Bacillus pumilus: one gene and its partner. Each later gene encodes a partner of the first gene's protein in a complex. Links are inferred from orthologs where the notes say so. Each region holds a gene or a part of one and is shown on either strand. Other genes may lie near its edges. The genes, in order: GPS65_RS01050 and GPS65_RS04310.

Region 1 (6,522 bases):
TGATAGGCTGTGCTTTGCTTAGCGCCAGCCTCCTCCGTCATCGCTTGACAGCCGAAGCTGATGACGGTTATGAATAAAATAAGTAAAATACCTGGTATCGCTCGTTTCATCCTGTTGTTTGCTCCTTTCACTTCTATTTTCTTTATCGGTTAAAAAAAAGAGGATTAAAATATGAGAATGCCCCTTGCAATGTACTGGTCAAAAGGTGTATGGTTGAAAGAATATCTTACAGGAAATTTATCCGCTTTTAAATTGTCAGATTAATCAGTTAATAATGTATTTGGATTTTATTTCTTTATTAAAAAGGGGTGACATGAGGCAGACTGACGGCAGAGAGAAGGAAAGCGCTTTAACAGATTTTTCTTGTCTGAATTCCAGAAAACCTATTGCTAATATTTTGTGAAGGTATAGAATAGAATCATAATTATTTCATATTATTAGAATTTTCAAATAATCAAACAGCAAGGAGATTTACGATGCCAAAACAACCCATCCGCGTTGAACTTAGTTCAACAAAAAAACCAAAACCTCAATCTGATCAACTTGAATTCGGAAAAATCTTCACAGATCACATGTTTGTGATGGATTATTCCATTGATCAAGGCTGGTATGACCCAAGAATTATCCCTTATCAGGCCATTCCAATGGACCCAGCTTCGATGGTCTACCATTATGGGCAATCTGTTTTTGAAGGCTTGAAGGCTTATGTTTCCGAGGATCAGAAAATTCTCTTATTCCGTCCGGAAAAGAACATGGAGCGCTTAAACAGATCCAATGACCGCCTGTGTATCCCGCAAATTGATACAGAAACGGTTTTAGAGGGCTTAAATGAACTCATTCGCATTGATAAGGATTGGGTACCTGATGCAGAGGGCACTTCCTTGTATATCCGTCCATTCATTATTTCCACTGAGCCGTATTTAGGCGTTGCACCGTCAAGCACGTATAAGCTGCTGATTATCCTATCTCCAGTGGGATCTTACTATAAAGAAGGCATCCATCCAGTCAAAATTGCCGTTGAAAACGAGTTTGTCCGTGCCGTTAAAGGCGGAACAGGAAATGCCAAAACAGCTGGAAACTACGCCTCAAGCCTTAAGGCACAGCAAGTGGCTGAAACGAAAGGTTTTTCACAAGTTCTTTGGCTTGATGGTGTTGAGAAGAAGTATATTGAAGAAGTCGGAAGTATGAATATCTTCTTTAAGATCAATGGGGAAATCGTGACGCCTGAATTGAACGGCAGCATTTTAGAAGGCATCACCCGTAACTCTGTACTTGAGCTATTAAAACATTGGGGAATTCCAGTGACAGAGCGTAAAATTTCGATTGATGAGTTAATTGAAGCACATCAATCAGGTGAGCTTGAAGAAATCTTTGGAACTGGAACGGCGGCCGTCATCTCTCCTGTCGGGGAATTAATTTATCACGATCAGCCATATGTGATTCAAGATGGTCAAACAGGTGAAGTATCAAAGAAATTGTATGAAGCCATTACTGGTATTCAAAAAGGCACACAACCAGATATCTTCGGCTGGACAGTAGAAGTCGACTCGGTCGTCAAACAAGCTTAAACATGTAAAAGAACCTTTCAATCATGAAGGGTTCTTTTTTTGTTTATTCACCTCTCCAATATACCTTATAATGGTAAATACATATGATTAAGGAGAGTGATGGTATGTTTTTTACTTATCTACTAGCGTTCATTGGGATCTGTATCGGTTCAATGATCGTCGCTACTGGTTTCGACGATTCACCGTTTCACACCCGTGTTCTATTTAAGTTTCTCGGAATTTCTATCCTTGTTCTTTCTATTACTTTTGTAAAGGTTAGACGAAAGAGGTTACGTGGCAAAAAGACGAAATAGCCTTAGATATCCAGTCAGCCTTCTATCAAATCGTACACCAAAACAAGACAGATACACCCACAATCGCCCCTGCATATATCCACTGTTTCCATTTGATGCTCCTCTTTTTTTCGATCAGTAAAAAGATCTCTGGTAAAAAGACGATGATAATTTCTATGATAAAAACAAGATAATAAACAAACGGCATCGGCTGAAAATCAAAGTCTCTTTCATCTCCACCAATTGTGGCGAAATACATCAACAGGTTGGTTACTGGAATGGTAAAACAAACGAGCAGGCGAAGAACATAAATCCACACATACTGTCTATGACGAATAAGACCAATAAATGAAGCGATGATGCCATACAAAAACAAGACCACTGTGCCATAACTCAACAGAGGTTGAACGACAAAGCCGTAAAGCATTAAACCAATTGCAACCATACTCAAACCGTCCTTTCTTTGAAGCCATACATGTTGTTTTTTACTATCATACACTTCTTTTTTGAATTTCTATATGGTGCAATGATAAAAAAACGACCCCATAAAGGGGCCATTTGTTTTATGCTTTAACTGATTTGAAGAATTGCGGTAAATATTCACGATGCGCTTCGAGCATTTCATCTAAAATTTGCTTTGCAATTTCGTCAGATGGGACAAGCGGATTGATCGTCATTGCTACAAGAGCCGTCTCGTAATCTCCTGTGACTGCCGCTTCTGCTGCCACACGCTCAAATGATTTGATTTGTTGAACGAGCCCTCTCACAGCTACAGGCAGATCACCCGTCGCAATTGGTTTTGGTCCATCCTTGGTGATGATACAGTTCACTTCAACCGCTGAATCAGCCGGAATGCTGGCAATGGCCCCTCTGTTCACTGTATTGACTGGTTGGATGTCATGCTTATCATTATAGATGGAGCTGATTAAGTTACATGCCGCATCACTGTAGTACGCCCCGCCTCTTTTTTCGAGTTGCGGAGGTTTAATTGATAAATCGGGATCTTTATAGAGCTCAAATAATTCGTGCTCGACCTGCAACACAACCTCTGCTCTTGTTCCTTTTTCTTGGGCTGCCTTTTGCTCTTCTTCCAGCATATCTTTTGTTTTATAGTAATAGCGGTGATACGGGCATGGGATGACTCCTAAGCCTTTCACAAAAGAAGGTTCCCAGTTTTTCGCTTCAATGTTCTTCATAGACCACTGACTATTCGGATTTCCTAATTCATCGAGCACTTGATCCATAATGCTGACCCCGTCTAAATACACGTCTAATCCATAAACCATGTGGTTGAGGCCTGCGAACTGTACCTCGATCCGTTCAACATCCACCTCAAGCGCCTTGGCAATCCCCATTTTTATCCCAATTGGAACATTGCATAGTCCGACTACTTTTTTTAGATTCGTATAGCGCAGCACAGCTTCTGTGACCATCCCTGCTGGATTTGTAAAATTCACAAGCCATGCATCTGGACAAAGCTCTTCCATATCCTTCACGATGTCGAGAATCACTGGAATGGTTCGAAGACCTTTAAATAAACCGCCTGGTCCGTTCGTTTCCTGACCGATGACGCCGTATTTCAGCGGGATTCTCTCATCCTTTGCACGTGCTTCAAGCAACCCTACACGAAATTGTGTTGTCACAAAATCTGCGTCCTTCAGGGCCTCCCTGCGGTCAAGCGTCAGGTGTACTTCAATCGGTAGCCCTGCTTTTTCGACCATGCGTTTCGCAAGAGCACCCACAATGTTTAACTTTTCCTGACCCGCTTCAATATCCACTAGCCATAATTCCTTTACTGGCAATTCATGATACCGTTTGATAAATCCTTCGACAAGCTCAGGCGTATAGCTCGATCCTCCGCCTATTGTGACAATTTTGATTCCTTCTTTCATGAATTGACACCTCCGAGTTGCTTCATTTTTTCATGGAGCTCGATGATTTCCGCCGCAAGCTCCTTGACAGTCATTGCGTTCATGAGATGATCCTGTGCATGGATCATTAAGAGACTGATGTCGGTCTTTTCTCCTCTAATTTCTCCTTGGATCAGCTCTGTTTGTGCGTGATGCGCCTCATTTAACGCGTCTTGTGCTTCCTGCAATTTTAGCTTCGCCTCATCAAAGTTTCCTTGCTTTGCACATGTAATGGCCTCCATCGCTGAGCTTCTGCCATTCCCGCCGTGTAAGATGAGTTGAAACACAATTTGTTCCATTTCCATCGGCCGCATCCCCCTTGTTTCCTCTATTACATGTTGACGACATTTTCATCAGTTGTGGCTTTTGTTTCTAGTTCACTTTCTTCTTTCAATTTCTGCTTATCCCACATTCTAAAGAATGGGTAGTATAAAGCGAATGACAACGCCAAGTTAATCAGCTGCATGACAGCACCAGAGATTTTGCCTCCTGTGGCGAGATAGCCTGAAATAATAGGCGGCATCGTCCATGGGACCGCAATCCCCGCCGGTTTCGCGACAAGCCCTGTGCTCATTCCGATATATGTGGTAATGATCATCATGATTGGCGTAAGGATAAACGGAATCAAAAGCATTGGGTTCATGACAATCGGCATTCCGAAAATGATCGGTTCGTTGATGTTAAAGATAGCTGGCCCAATGGCAAGTCGGCCAAGCTGTTTCATTTGCTTACTTCTGGCACGTAAGATCATCGTCAGCACCAAGGCAAGCGTTGCACCGCTTCCGCCGACATTGATAAAGATTTCAAAGAACTGCGCTGTGAAGATATTTGGCAGCACTTCTCCTGCTTGGAATGCGAGACGGTTCTCATCCATCGCACCGAGCCAAATTGGTCCCATGACGCCGCCGACAATGGTTGCTCCATGAATACCGCAAGCCCAGAGAAGCATTTGCACGCCCATGGCGACAATACTACCGCCTAAGCTTCCACCAAGAATGGAAAGCGGTGTGCCAATTAAGACCGTGATGATATTATGAATACTTTCAAATGGTGTCATCTCAATCAAAAGTCTAGCGACCCAGATCAGCGTGATGACCACAAAACCTGGTATAAGTGCGATAAACGATTTACTCACTGCTGGCGGTACACCATCAGGCATCTTAATGACGATATTCCGCTGGACGATGAATCGGTAAATTTCAGTTGAAAGCATAGCAATAATCATGGCAACGAATAACCCTTTACTGCCCATCAATGTGACTGGAATTCCCCCACCTACTAAGATGGCTTCTGTTGAGCCTTCAGGTGTGAAAGGAACTTGATAGGGTGTCGCCAAAAGGAAAGCTGCAACAGCGATCGCACCAGATGATAGGGCATCCACTGCATACTTTTCAGCTAACCTGTAGGCAATCCCGAAGGTTGCAACAAGTGCCATAATGTCAAAGGTTGCATTCACAGGGTAGGATAGTTTCGTGGCCCATTCTGCTCCGAAGATACTTGCCATAAAATCGCTGTATCCTGGAATCGGAAGGTTGGCTAAAATGAGAAACAGTGAACCGACAATAATGAGAGGCATGGTTAAAACAATTCCGTCACGCAATGCTTGTAAATGTCTTTGAGCGGCAATCTTCCCTGCAAACGGCATGACCTTCTCTTCTAGAAATCGGTTGAATCCATTCATCCCTTCCGCCCCCTTTATCCGTTCACTAACTGTTCAGCAGATTTTAAAACCTCAGCCCCATTACATACGCCGTAATGCACGGTATTGATGACGTCGACTGGAATACTTTTTTCTTCTCCTAGCTTTTTCATTTGTGGTAATAAATATCGAACCTGTGGTCCTAATAAAAGCACATCGGCTTGATCAATATGATTTTTTGCTGAATCTCCGGATACTGCCCAAATACGATAGTCTTTTCCTTGTTCTTGCGCGCTTTTCTCCATTTTTGTAACTAGTAAGCTTGTAGACATACCTGCTGCACATACCAATAAGATGTTCATGTGTAAACGCCCCCTTTTGAAAGTGTGTAGCTTTTCTTTACACACTCATCATATTATGAAACCGCTTTCATAAACACCTATACTTTTTCCTTTAGGAAGCGGAAAAAGTTAAGATCACACTATGAATTCTTGTACGAAGGAGCTTTCTTATACATGATATCGAGCATGTCTTCAAATGTATCACAGGCGATGAGGTGCTGAATGAATTTCACATTGTGCACAAGCTCACCCAGTAGACGGTACATCCCTTTTAAGTCTTTTGCATTCTCTTTTTCGACACAAAGCAAGCAGACAAATTGAACTTTTTTCTCTCCCCATATAATCGGTTTTTCTAGTGTACAGATCGCCCAAAACGTCTCTTCTGTCAGCGGCGTCATTGGGTGCGGAATGGCTGTATAATGCCCGAAGGATGTAGGAGCAGCCTCTTCTCTTTCCATCACAGAAGGTGTAAGCTCTGCTGGTGCTAATCCCATATCGATGACTTTTTTTGTAAGAAAGGCGATGACCTCTTCCTTTGTTTGAAAGGCACGCTTTGTAAAGACCAATTCCTTTTTCATATATTGAGAGGCCAATGTCACCCTTGTTTCACTCGTCAGGGCTTCTTCAATTTTTAAAAAGTCGCCGCCTCCCAAAATAGTATTGACTTGTATGACGGGAATCGGGATATCCATCTGAATCGGGACCGTTGTAATAATCAAATCAAGGGCATGTAAAGAGACATGCGGAAGCGAATAAAGCTCTGCTGTGCCTAAGATTGTCAACTTTGACCCA
Region 2 (6,353 bases), 640 kb from region 1 along the record:
ATGAATATACCTTTTCACTAAGAAACTGTCTCTCTTTTCCGTTATTTTAGTATATTAAATATTGAGCAGATAACCTTCAAACGTGTTCAACCGAAATGGTTGCTTTATAATAAAAGGAGCAAGATGATCATGTGAAAGGAGCGAGTTGACATTGACACCACACATTTTTGTCGCCAAACCATTACCCGCCTCATTTGAGGAATTACTAAAGGAACACTGTACATACGAGGTGTGGCAATCCAAAGACCCCATTCCAAAAGATATTTTGTTTCAAAAACTGCAGCATGCTGATGGTCTTTTAACGTCTGGAACGAAAATCGATCAAGAGCTATTAGATCACGCTCCCAAACTTAAGGTAGTGAGCAATAACTCTGTTGGCTATGACAATTTCGATATAGAAGTGATGAGGCAAAGAGGCGTAATTGGGACGCACACGCCCCATACACTCGACCATACTGTCGCAGACCTTGCATTTTCACTCATTCTTTCCTCTGCACGAAGAATTGCCGAGCTTGATCGTTTTATCCGTGAGGGGAATTGGACGAAATTTGTACAGGAAGAAGATATTTTTGGCATCGATGTCCATCATCAATCGCTTGGCATTATTGGCATGGGACGAATCGGAGAGCAAGTCGCCAAACGAGCTGCTCATGGTTTTGATATGAATGTCCTGTATCATAACCGCAGCCGGAATGAAAAGGCTGAATCAGCATATGGCGCTTTATATTGCACACTTGATGACTTGTTAAAACAAGCTGATATCATTGTCTTGATTACACCGCTGACCGATGAAACGTATCATATGATTGGCGAACGAGAATTGAAGTTAATGAAGCAAACGGCTTTATTTGTAAACATCTCCCGCGGGAAAACAGTGGATGAAAAAAGCCTCATTCAAGCACTTCAAGAGGGATGGATTAAAGGTGCAGGTCTTGATGTGTTTGAACAGGAACCGCTTCAGGAGAATCATCCTTTCAAAGAAATGAACAATGTCACCCTTGTCCCTCACATCGGTTCCGCTACTGAAACAACACGGGATCTTATGCTGAAACGAGCCATTCATAATGTGATTCATGGAATTGATGGCAAAGCCCCTATAGATATTGTGAAAGAGCTTGCTTGATTTTAATCGGAAAAGACGCAGAATTAAGAGCTGCGTCTTTTTCTTTATTTCATCAGAAGGGTATCAGGAGAAAAGCCTCATTTTAGCAAAGATCCTGTTTCTTTACATTTCCTTCATGTTCGGGTGCTATAATATGAGGTAGACAAGCATCAAGAGGACAGCTTCCGATTTCCTTAATAGGAGGATGAAGATGAAAAAAATCAGTTCGGTTTTTACTATGTTTGCTCTGATCGCTGCTATTCTGTTTTCTGGTTTTATTCCGCAGCAAGCCTATGCTGAAACACCACTTACACCGACCGCCACAAATGAAACAGCTTCTATTCAACTGACATCAGATGTCCATACTCTTGCCGTCATTAATACGTTTGATGGTGTAGCCGATTATTTGATTCGCTACAAACGACTGCCCGATAACTACATCACAAAATCACAAGCAAGTGCCCTTGGTTGGGTGGCGTCAAAGGGAAATCTAGCAGAGGTTGCCCCAGGCAAAAGCATTGGTGGAGATGTTTTCTCTAACCGGGAGGGGCGTCTTCCTTCAGCAAGCGGACGCACATGGCGTGAAGCAGATATCAACTACGTCTCAGGCTTCCGCAATGCTGACCGCCTCGTGTATTCAAGTGACTGGCTCATTTACAAAACAACAGACCATTACGCAACATTCACACGTATTCGATAATCAATCAAAAAAACAGCCCATTTGACGCAGGGCTGTTTTTTTAATGCTACTTCGGCAACAGGGTTTTCACATATTCGTCAAAAGGAAGGGGTAGCGGTTTTTTCGACACTTCTTCGTGTTCATGTGTGGTGACATGTTCCTCCGTGACAATGACACGTCCTGTTGGTGTAAGCTTTGAAGCAAGCGGTCTTTTGTTAAAAGGAGAGGCTTCATTTTCATAAATCTCCTGTCTCATTTGGACCAATGTAGGCTCGCTCACCTCTTGCAATGTGAATGCGTAGCCTATTTCAGCGCCTTCTCCTCTATCTAATTGGAGAAGATGTGTCCCTTTTTCGGTTTCCTCCTCTTTGACTCGAAACCGAATAGACGCTCCTTTGATCCATTCTTCCGTAAAAGGTACAGGCTGGAGAGGTAAATTCACACCAAAACCCGCATCAATCAGATACCGTTCGTTGTGATGATTCAACGTCATGGCTACATGTGTACCATCAATTGCCCATGCTCCTGCTTCCTTGTTATACACAGTCCCTTGAACGAGCTGTACAGCAAGTCCTGTCTCTTTTAACACATAATATAAAAGAGGATTGAGATCGTAACAAAGACCTCCTCTGTTTCCTTCAATAAGATGCTGATTCAACCCTTCTTGATTCAGGGCATAGGATTGTTTGTTCAGCACAGATCTATTTTCAAATGGAAAGGTGTAGGCCATCTTTTTTAATAAAGCAGGTAGGTCATCAAAGGTGATGGACTGTCCTTCGTATCCGATTTTCTGTAAAAATGCTGATTGCATCATGTTCATTCCCTTCTAAAAAAACTGAGTCTATGAAGAGACTCAGTTTTCTTGATTGATAAAATCCGTTAACGCATCAATGGCTTCTTGTTCATCTGCACCATCTGCTATCAGTGTAACAGTGACCCCAGAGCTGATCGCAAGGCTCATGAGACCCATAATGCTCTTCGCATTGACTCTTTTTCCGTCCTTCTCTAGAAAAATTTCAGCCCCAAAGCGATTCGCTTCCTGTACAAACAAAGCAGCGGGACGAGCCTGCAAGCCTGTTTTCAACTGGATGGTGACCGTTTTTTCCACCATATGATCTGCCTCCCTTTTTCATTCTCCTATTTGAGTGTAACAGCTTGTCCGTTTCGTAATTGTTCTGCAATTTGATCTAGCTTTCTTAAGCGGTGATTAATGCCTGATTTGCTGATCTTACCGCTTTCCACCATTTCTCCCAGTTCCTTTAGCGTGACCTCTTGATAGTCGACTCTTAGCTTTGCAATTTCACGCAGCTTATCTGGCAGGGCATCAAGTCCAATTTTTTCATCAATGAATTGAATGTTTTCGACCTGACGGAGCGATGCACCAATCGTTTTATTCAAGTTTGCTGTTTCACAATTGACGAGCCGGTTCACGGAGTTCCGCATATCACGGACGATCCGAACGTCTTCGAAGCGAAGAAGTGAATTATGCGCACCTACAACACTTAAGAATTCAGTGATTTTTTCGGCTTCTTTCATATATGTGATGTAGCCTTTTTTCCGCTCAAGTGTTTTACTGTTGAGATGAAATTGGTTCATCAACTCACAAAGGGCATCATTGTGTTCTTTATAGAGTGAAAAAATCTCAAGGTGATAGGAAGACGTTTCTGGGTTATTCACAGAACCGCCTGCTAAAAAAGCACCTCTCATATACGAGCGCTTACAGCATCTTTTCTTTACAAGCTCTTCTGAAATATTACGCTCAAATACAAATTGTTCACCTAATATTTTCAAATCCTCTAAAATGGTTTTCGCTCGTTCTACCAGTCTGACAATATACACATTATTCTTTTTTAATCTCATTTTCTTACGAACGAGCAACTCGACTGTGACATCATATTTCTTTTTTAGCAGCGTATAAATCCGCCTTGCGATCGCTGCGTTCTCCGTCTGTATATCTAGAATTAATTTTCGATTAGAGAAAGATAATGAACCGTTCATACGGATGAGGGCAGAAAGCTCTGCTTTTGTGCAGCAGTCCTTCACGTCCAGATTAGTCAGCTCTTTTTTTGTTTCGGATGCAAATGACATCCTTGCCACCCCCATTCCTATTTTTTCTTATGCAGCAGGTCGACAAGCAGCGCGGCTACTTTCAGCGTGTCGTGACGAATCACATGCTGGTCATATGTAATAATTTCCCCAGGGATGACTTCCAGTCCCATTGCCTTGAGTACATCTGTGTCGAACTGTACAGGCTGTGCCTGTTCTTCTGCATATTTTGCTTTGATCTCTTCTGGAATTTCTTTATTGTTCACAAAAATGGTATCAATAAATGGACGAACCATATGATCGTTTAATGCTTGCACATGATCAGCTGCACTGTAGGAAAGCGTTTCCCCTGGCTGCGTCATGACATTGCAAATATACACTTTTTTCGCCTTTGAGCGAATGACCTCTTCACCAATATGCGGTACAAGCAAGTTTGGCAAGATACTTGTATACAAGCTGCCTGGTCCAATCACAATCAAATCCGCTTCACGAATGACTTGAATCGATTCTGGGAGCGGCTCAATCGTATCAGGTGTGAGGAACACTCGTTTAATTCGCTCACCGTAGGTTGGGATTTTTGATTCTCCTGTTACCACTTGCCCATTTTCTAATTCAGCGTGTAGAACAACACTTGAATTCGCTGCTGGCAAGACTTTTCCTCTCACATTTAAGACCTTGCTCATTTCTGTGACGGCATGAAAAAAATCACCGGTTATATTTGTCATGGCCGCAAGAATGAGGTTGCCAAGAGAGTGACCTGTTAAGTCATTCCCTTTGTTAAAACGGTGCTGAAATAAGTCTTCTACAAGCGGTTCAACATCAGAGAGAGCTGCAAGGACATTTCGAATATCGCCTGGAGGCGGAATATTCAAATCATGGCGCAGTCTGCCTGAACTGCCTCCGTCATCAGCAACCGTTACAATAGCGGTAATGTCCACTGGCTTTGTTTTTAGCCCTCTGAGCAAAACAGATAAGCCAGTGCCCCCGCCAAGAATGACCACCTTTGGAAGTGTCGTCATCTATTTTCTACTTCTCTTTTCAATGTCCCGGTGAGTGACATGAGTGTAGTAGTCATTTTTAAAATACTCCGATAAGTAGTTCGCTAGCGTCACTGATCGGTGCTGTCCACCTGTACAGCCAATAGCGATCACAAGCTGACTTTTTCCTTCCCGTTTATAGGACGGAAGCATAAAGCTGAGAAGATCAATTAATTTCTCTGTGAATTTTTGTGTCTCGCTCCATTTCATTACATAGGAGCGCACTTCTTCATCGTTTCCAGTCTGTGGACGCATGCTCTCAATATAGTAAGGATTCGGCAGGAATCTTACATCAAATACAAGATCAGCATCAATCGGCAGACCGTATTTAAAACCGAAGGACATCACATTCACTGTAAACACCTGTCCTTGGCTTGTGGCAAAGTGCGCGACAATTTTTTCTCGAAGCTGTTTTGGCTTTAAATCCGATGTATCAAAAATCATCTGAGCTCGGCCTTTTAACTCTTCTAACAGATCGCGTTCCATCGCGATTCCTTCGAGCGGCAAACCTGTTGTCGCAAGAGGATGCGAACGTCTCGTTTCTTTGTATCTTGAGACAAGCACCTTATCGTTTGCATCTAGAAATAATATCCTTGGTGTGATCCAACCAAGATCACTCATTTCATCTAAGGCTGCAATTAAGCTGTCAAAGAATTCACGTCCTCGCAAATCCATCACAAGGGCAACCTTGCTCATCTTCGAATTCGATTCCTTCATGAGTTCTAGGAATTTAGGTAAAAGTGATGGCGGCAAGTTATCTACACAGAAGTACCCTAAATCTTCAAAGCTTTGAATGGCAACGGTTTTCCCCGCACCTGACATTCCAGTAATAATCACAAGCTGAATATCTTCTTGTTTGTGTGTATTCATGCCTGCTTCCTCTCCTTCTTTATAAAAACGGTTCATGTATTAGTCTCCTTGAGGATCTAACCGATAAGCAATCAATTCAAAATCAGGTGTATACGTAAAAGTACCATGCAGAAGTCCTTTTCCCTTTAGCATGAAATCAAGAATATGGGAATCTCCTGGCGCCATCGGTAAATGCGGCACATCCTTTGCTTCATGCCACTTTAAAATGCCTTCCTCTGACTCTGTCACGTTTTTTCCAGTAAATGAATCTGCCATAAAGGTGAACATCATCCACTCTTGAACGATTTGATCGCCTTCTTTTATGATAAAGGTAAAAACACCTTTTAACTGAGGATTTAAAATATAAATTCCTGTTTCTTCTCTATACTCTCGAACGACTGAATCCTTGACCGATTCTCCGCTTTCCATTTTGCCGCCCGGCGCTACCCACCAGCCCCGTCTTGGCTTTTGCAGCAAGAGAACTTGATCTTCGTGATGCAGCACACAATTGGTTACTCGTTGCATCAGCTGTCACCTACTCTTTTATGTCTTTAACTTATTATACAGGTTCATCCTGACTCCCACAATGAACATGCCCCTTCTTCATCGAAAACAGATCGAATTTCCTCTGAAAGGAGTG

Evidence for each region.
Region 2: the proteins of GPS65_RS01050 (region 1) and GPS65_RS04310 are in contact, whole or in part, in an NMR structure (PDB 2LRK), measured with the Escherichia coli proteins. The link is inferred for Bacillus pumilus from one-to-one orthologs.

The regions. Positions count from the first base shown.
Region 1 is NZ_CP047089.1:223,935-230,456, reverse strand. Bases 2,393-5,244 are described here. They hold GPS65_RS01050 (PTS lactose/cellobiose transporter subunit IIA), read right to left. Parts: upstream 4,056-5,244; coding sequence 3,729-4,055; downstream 2,393-3,728. Other genes in these bases: celB (PTS cellobiose transporter subunit IIC), read right to left, coding at 4,082-5,244; GPS65_RS01055 (6-phospho-beta-glucosidase), read right to left, coding at 2,404-3,732. In the rest of the region: GPS65_RS01070 (right-handed parallel beta-helix repeat-containing protein), read right to left, coding at 1-110; GPS65_RS01065 (branched-chain amino acid aminotransferase), read left to right, coding at 477-1,568; GPS65_RS01060 (hypothetical protein), read right to left, coding at 1,887-2,285; more of celB, read right to left, coding at 5,245-5,431; GPS65_RS01040 (PTS sugar transporter subunit IIB), read right to left, coding at 5,446-5,751; GPS65_RS01035 (BglG family transcription antiterminator), read right to left, coding at 5,871-6,522. UniProt on the Escherichia coli protein: The phosphoenolpyruvate-dependent sugar phosphotransferase system (sugar PTS), a major carbohydrate active transport system, catalyzes the phosphorylation of incoming sugar substrates concomitantly with their translocation across the cell membrane.
Region 2 is NZ_CP047089.1:861,447-867,799, forward strand. What follows is about bases 1,264-3,946. They hold GPS65_RS04310 (HPr family phosphocarrier protein), read right to left. Parts: upstream 2,893-3,946; coding sequence 2,635-2,892; downstream 1,264-2,634. Other genes in these bases: GPS65_RS04300 (ribonuclease), read left to right, coding at 1,362-1,802; GPS65_RS04305 (arylamine N-acetyltransferase family protein), read right to left, coding at 1,849-2,595; whiA (DNA-binding protein WhiA), read right to left, coding at 2,919-3,869; GPS65_RS04320 (gluconeogenesis factor YvcK family protein), read right to left, coding at 3,887-3,946. Also shown: GPS65_RS04295 (2-hydroxyacid dehydrogenase), read left to right, coding at 152-1,123; more of GPS65_RS04320, read right to left, coding at 3,947-4,846; RNase adapter RapZ, read right to left, coding at 4,847-5,734; GPS65_RS04330 (8-oxo-dGTP diphosphatase), read right to left, coding at 5,774-6,238.